DNA from 2 places in the Ferrimonas lipolytica genome. Region 2 is predicted to be linked to the other one. Evidence: riboswitches for the same ligand, from Rfam matches in the RefSeq annotation. Region 2 holds a riboswitch; the other holds the start of a gene.

Region 1 (3,419 bases), 240 kb from region 2:
ATCCAGATAGGGCCAGTACCGCCAAAACCGCCGGAGTATATTAACGTAATTAATAACCCATAAAGGTTAAATAGTAGTATCGTTGAGGCGAGACGATAGTTCGAACGAAATTTCAATACCAGCAGAAAAATGGTTCCGGCAATTAAATCAAAGAACACTAATTGATAGTTGCCTAAATAAGCACATAGCGTTCCCATTAATGCCACCGCCACGATGCCAATAACTGCGAATGTGACAATTATCTGTTCAATTTCATGTTCGACAAAGTCGGCGCCTTGAGTATTATCGCTCTGGCTATAGTTGAGTAGAGGATTCATTCCATTCCAAACGTTTATCTGATGGTTCTAAGGTAGCTTGCTACCTTGTGTTATTGGCGATCCGTGCCAATAGTCATCCTAAATTATATTAGAAAACGGCCGTGACTGCAGTAATAGTGACTGGTTTGGAAGATACTTCACTTACAGTTGTAGTCGACTTCATCTTTTCCTGAGGAACAAACGAAATTTTGTCGTAGAAGTTTGCTTCGGCGTTGGCATTCAGCCACTAAAAAGCCCGCGATAGCGGGCTTATTGAGCAGCCTTATGAGGCTTAACTACAAACTGCCCAGAGCTGCAAAATTGTGCCAATGGCTACGAAGGTGATGTCACCGAGTTCGGCGCGCTGTTCGCTATTGAGGTTGTCGTTAAGCCAAGCTTCCAACTGTTCTGCTTTGACGATTTCGTCACTAATCGGGCAGGTAACCGTATCACCTTCAGGCTGGAAGATTTGTTCAAATTGCTCCGACACATCTTGACGATAGAGTGTTTGAGCGTTGATCAGGTGCTGCGCGTGCAGGATCAGGCAGATAAGTTCATCTTTAGCTTTCGGGGTAAAAGTTTGCTCAATCATCGTTTTCGTTCATTGGGTAAAGTAGCTTAATGCTAGCAATAGACTGCGCCAATTACTGTTATTAGTTAGTAATTTCGTGAGCGACTGCTGAGTTATTGGCCGTTAGTACTGCAGCACTAATGTCATGCCATTAGCGGAGCTGGCTGCGCCGATGCGAATTAACCGGTTTGCAGAACCCTGCTGAAATCCTATGAGTTTCTGCTTGAGTTGATGGCCAACTCTGTCACACTTAGCACTAAGTGTTAACAAACGCTTCGAATTTTGGTGCCCAATGGGACTAATAGGGAACGCGGTTAAATTCCGCGGCTGTACTCGCAACTGTGATCAGAGCGGGGTGTCGTTACCACTGGCTTACGCTGGGAAGGGGCGCCCCTAGACGCTGAAAGCCAGGATACCTGCCTAAATTTGCCGATTTGACTCAAGCGGGTTACTTGAGCAGGTGGTTGAATTTTGCTGTACGCACTGTTGTGCTTAAACAATAAAGACGACGCTATTCTGTTGCTGTCACCATGATGTGATTGCTACCTCAAACCATTTCCCGCGCTTTTAACTCAATTAATAGGGAACATCATGAGTTTAAAAACGCGCTTTGCAGCTGTTGCTATTACCACAGCTGCCTCATCTGCGGCGTTCGCTGCTGATATAGAAACCATTACTGTGACAGGCTCTCGTTTCGACACTGCCGCTGAGTATCAGCTGGCGGTGGTAAATACGGTCGAACGAGCTGAAATCGAAATTCTGCAGCCCAAATCAGTGGTGGATCTACTTGAACGTTTACCGGGTTTAAGTGTTACTCGAAGTGGCGGCAGTGCACAAACCGCTTCGGTGAGTGTTCGTGGTGCCAATTCTGATCATGTGTTAGTGCTAATTGATGGCATTCGAGTGAGTTCCGCCACATTAGGCAGCACCGATTTCTCAGCGGTATCACCGGAACAGATTGAGCGGATTGAGGTGGTTAAAGGCCCACGGGCATCAGTGTGGGGCAGTGATGCCATCGGTGGTGTGATTCAGATTTTCACTCGACAGCTGCAAAGTGGTCAGTACTTTACTGCCGCTGAACTTGGCAGTGACAATTATGGCCGTTTGGCTGCTGGTGCAGGGGTTAGCCATGGTGAAGGGCAAACTAGCGTGACTGTTGCCGCTGAAGCAAGTGATGGTTTTGATGTGTATCGGGATACCGATGAAGCAGATGATGATGGTTACGATCGGATTACTGTTGGTTTGAACGGTGAACAGCCATTAAATCAAAGCTGGAGCATAGCGTGGCAGGGCCAATACAATAGTGGCAACAGCGAATACGACGACATATTTGCTGCGACGGGTCCAGACCAATCGGATTTTGATAACTTCTTTTGGAATATAGCCAGTCGCTATCAGCGACAGCAGTTTGAATCACAATTTAGCGTGGGTCAGTCCCGTGATCGGAATGACCAGTTTCGAGATGGCGTCGCCGCTAAATCGCGTTTTCAAACCGATCGTGACCAACTCAATTTTACCAACCAATATCATTTTAACGACACTGTTACGGCGATAGGCGGAGTTGACTATAACAATGAGTCGGTCAATGGTGATTATGCCACTAGCGACCGTGATCTTATTGGTGTGTATGGGTTGGCGCGTGCTCGCTTTGGTGGATGGTTACTGGAAGCGGCAGTCCGCTTTGATGACGTCGAAGATGTTGATAGCGAAACTTCATACAATCTAAGTAGTGCCTATCACCTCAGCTCTCATTGGCGGATCAGTGCCAGTTACGGCACCGGCTTTAAGGCGCCGACCTTCAATGACCTATTCTGGCCTGAGCTTGGCAATCCGGATCTGTTGTCGGAAACCTCGAAAAATACCGAAATTACCCTTAATTACAGTCGAATCGGCGCTAGCGCGTACCTGAGCGTGTTCAAAAACGAGATTGAAAATCTTATTGATTGGGCTGGTAGCGGTGAGTTTGATCAGTTTGGTTGGGAGATCTACCGGCCGAGTAATGTTGCTGATGCGCAAATGCGTGGGGTTGAGTTTGGCAGCCAATTTCAGTTTTGGGGTTTAACTCATGAGTTGGCATACACCTACTTAGACACTGAGGATAAATCGTCTGGAGAGCAATTGGTTAGCCGCTCTGAGCATGAAGCTGATTACGCCGTTTCGTATCAATGGCAGCAACTCGATGGGCGTCTTGATTACCATTATCAAGGCAAGCGTTTTGCTGGTGACAGTAACTATGATGGCAGCGGTGACTTCTTATCAGCGTACCACAAAGTGGATCTAAGCTTTGGCTACCAACTAACAGACGAACTGATCGTTCGTGCCAAACTCAACAATGTATTTGATCAAGAGACAACCAGCGTCGAGGGCTACCATGCCCCCGGGCGAGAATGGTATCTCAGTCTTAGCTATTACGTAATGTAACGGTAAGCTTATGCTGCACGCGGTAAGAACCGAATCGACTCAAGATCTACCAGTTATCGAGGTTGAGCAACTAAGCTGGGCTTGTCCGCAAAAGTTGGTGCTGGCGGATGTGAGCTTCAGTGTGCAAGCTG
Region 2 (3,419 bases):
GCCGTTGGTGCGTTACCAATGCCGATGATGGCACCGTCTAATAGCCCGGCTTTGGCCGCCTGATGAGCCGCTTCGATAGCACGGGTTTTACCGCTGGCAACCGCCGCTTCAATCACTTGTGGCTCGCTGATTAAACAGTGGGCGCTGTTACCAAACTGGGCCATACGGCGGTCGCTAAGGCCGGTAACAATCATATTGACGTCGGTAACGATGTTGGCACCATTGCGAATAGCAGCGATACCGCGCTCAGCAGCGTCTTCGCTAAAGCAAAACAGATCAGCAAACTCAAAGTCACCGCTACTATGGATTACCCGACGAACCACCGCCCACTCTTCGTGAGTGAAGTTGTGACCACCGTGGTCGCGTTCGATCTCCAGATCAATCTGACCAAAAGAGTCACGCTCAATCTGCTGGCCTTGAGCCGTTAGCTGTTTCATTTGTTCCAAGGGTTATTCTCCGTGACAAGCCGTTGCCAACAAGGAGCCGTCGAAGTCAATTAACTCAACTTCAACAATCACCTTATTGTGGCTGTATTGGTAACAATGACGCGCTGCCATCTGGCACAGGCGCTGAAAGAATTGTTGATGCCATTGAACCGGCACCAAACTAAACAGATGTCGACCGGTGTTGGCCGCTGCGACGGACCGACACACCTCGGCACTGGCGCCCATGGCCGCGAGTTCAGCGGCCAGCAGTTTGAATTGAATCGCACGGCCAGTAACGTGGGTCATGGTGGTGCCGCCGGCTATCTTGCACAACTTGCCAATCATGGTGACAAGGCTTATCCGTGTTACTCCATAACGAGCCGCCGCACGCAAGCCAACACCGCAAAAGTCACCAGCTTGGGCAAACTGAATCTCTTCCCAGTTAGGCCGTGCTGCCATTGCCGCACGCTCAGTGCGGCTGCCGGTGGTTAGAACCATCTGGGTATGGCCAGCTGCTACAGCAACTTCAACGTTTTGTCGAACAGAAGCGGCGTAAGCCGACGTTGAATAGGGGTATACGGTACCGCGAGTACCTAGAATCGAGATGCCACCAATTAGGCCTAAGCGACGCCCAATGGTGTGTTCCGCCATCGCCTCGCCGCCAACAACCGCAATGGTTACCTTAGCGCCACAGTGCTGATGTTGTTGCAACAATGGCAACAGGTGTTCACGTATCATCTTGCGCGGCACTGGGTTAATAGCAGGCTCACCAACGCCAAGCTCCAATCCCGGCTTAGTTACTGTCGCAACCCCTTCGCCGGCAACAAACTCAATGCCACTGCGCGAGCTCAGTTCAACCGTCGCGGAGATATTGGCGCCGTGGGTGCAATCGGGATCATCACCAGCGTCTTTGATGACAGAAGCAAAACCCAATTGGCATTGCGCTAAATCAAAGCGAGCATCACTGCCGCCCGGCAGCTTGATGGTTACAGCCGCTGGTGTAGTGCCGCCTAGCAAGGTTTTGAGCGCAGCCAAAGCGGCAGCCGTGGCGCAAGCACCGGTGGTATAACCGGTTCTTAACTCACTTCGGTGCTTACTTTGTTTTATTGCAGTAACGGTCACGACTTAAACACCACGGTAGTGGCGCGGATAGCAGCTTCAGCAAAGAAACCGTCAACACATCCAACGCCTAACAAAATCGATAGATATGGAACGGGAGATAGACTGGCGCCAGAAGGTATGGTGCATCAGACATTGAGTGATCCCGCTCAATCTGTAATACGGTATTCATGGCGGGTATCCTGACTTTTGGCTTTGACTAACTCACCCTTCCCAGCATTTCGCCAGTGGCATATGAGTTAACTTACCAATTACAGTTGCGGGTACAGTCCAGAAATTTCATCTGGTTCCCCTTTAAGCACTAATGCTCCACGAAACTGACGCTAGAGTAGGACAGCAAGGGGCATCAATAATATGTGATAAACGACAGTATTTATTCGGTAAGGCAAATAACGTGATATAGATACAATAAATGATTATCATTCTGTAAATTTGAGTAAGCGCGGTTGAAGCTAGAGCTTTAAATAACTTAGTCTAAATATCTTGCCGTTAACCCACCTAATGATTTGTAGTTAGAAATGAATTTATATCTGTGCCGACATGGCGAAACCACTTGGAATAGAAAAGGAATAATCCAAGGCCACCTCGAAAGCTCGCTGTCTGCTCAAGGAATAAATCAGGCACAAGCGCTATCACGTCAGCTCAAAGATACGCCGATAGATGCTATCTATAGCAGCGACCTATCTCGTTGTATTGAAACAGCAAAACTGATATCCACTAACGCGGAACTGAGGGTAGATCCGCGCCTAAGAGAGCGCCATATGGGGGCATTACAGGGAAAGTCGATCAGCGAAGAGCCGAGCCTAATGGCTGGTTACCATGGTCGTTTCAACCAGAATGCAATGGATATTGAAGGATCAGAGTCGACCTTGAGTTTGCTTAATCGCATCCGTCGTTTTTTTGAAGTAATTAATATTAATAACAATTCATCCATTATCATCGTCACCCATGGCGAATGGATTAGAACTTGCCTGAACTATTACCATGGGCTGCCGCCTTGGAGTAAGGAAACACTAGTTCCAGCCAACTGCGAATTAATTGAGATTGATTACGAAAAAATATCAAGGCTACCATGAAAATTTGATAGCCAAGCGACATTAATGGTTGAAACATATTATTTTAGCGAATTTGTTTTCTGCAAAAAATAAAATAACGTTAAGTTAACTTACTAATTGCCGCCGCCAAACGTTGCCACTGCTGCTCATCATCAACCAGACCAAAGCGAATACCATCCTGTTCATCGGTAAGGCGTGTGAATACGCCATCCGCACACAACTGCTCGTGCCACTGCACTGCCTTGTTGCTGTAGAGGGTTTGAAACAGATCGGTTCCCGCCAACGACGCACCATGGCACAACAACGGCTGCAATAGCGCCTGCAAACGTACCGTTGCTGCTGCTAAGCGCTGTCTTTGTGTTAACTGCCACGGTGTATCTTGCAACGCCCGCATGCAGATCTGCCGAGCAGGGCCGGCAATAGTCCACGGGCCAAGCTCATAGGCGCAAGCACTTAACAGCTGGCTTGGGGCTAACACAAACCCAGCTCTAATACCGGCTAAGCCAAAAAACTTACCAACCGAGCGCAATACCACTAGCCCCGGCTGTGGGCATAAGTGACTTATCGACTGGCTTAAATCAACGTCAGCAAAGGCTTCGTCGACCACCATTAAGCCACCTTTTTTTGCCAGTTGTTGCTGCCACTGCAACAACGTTTTCGCATCGTATAACTGCCCAGTGGGATTATTGGGGTTTATCACAACCAGCGCATCAACCCCAGCAACAAACCGATTATCTAACGACGGCGGATAATGGTTAATGATCCAACCTGCTCGTTGCCACGCTTTTTGATGCTCTTTATAACCCACCTGTGGCAAACC

The links. A riboswitch is a leader RNA that binds a small molecule or an ion and turns the genes downstream of it on or off. The one in region 2 is predicted to bind cobalamin.
Region 1: it holds a riboswitch for cobalamin, as region 2 does, so the genes downstream of both, HER31_RS06215 (TonB-dependent receptor domain-containing protein) here and HER31_RS05015 (cobalt-precorrin-5B (C(1))-methyltransferase) in region 2, are expected to answer to the same signal.

What each region holds. Positions count from the first base shown of each region.
Region 1 covers NZ_CP051180.1:1,314,057-1,317,475, forward strand. Annotated here, with positions in the region: gene HER31_RS06205 (GGDEF domain-containing protein) at 1-317, opposite strand, end outside; gene HER31_RS06210 (hypothetical protein) at 589-888, opposite strand; cobalamin riboswitch at 1,134-1,305, shown strand; gene HER31_RS06215 (TonB-dependent receptor domain-containing protein) at 1,459-3,288, shown strand; gene HER31_RS06220 (ABC transporter ATP-binding protein) at 3,299-3,419, shown strand, end outside.
Region 2 covers NZ_CP051180.1:1,071,153-1,074,571, reverse strand. Annotated here, with positions in the region: gene HER31_RS05020 (precorrin-8X methylmutase) at 1-437, opposite strand, end outside; gene HER31_RS05015 (cobalt-precorrin-5B (C(1))-methyltransferase) at 450-1,547, opposite strand; cobalamin riboswitch at 1,700-1,873, opposite strand; gene HER31_RS05010 (histidine phosphatase family protein) at 2,063-2,620, shown strand; gene cobD (threonine-phosphate decarboxylase CobD) at 2,700-3,419, opposite strand, start outside.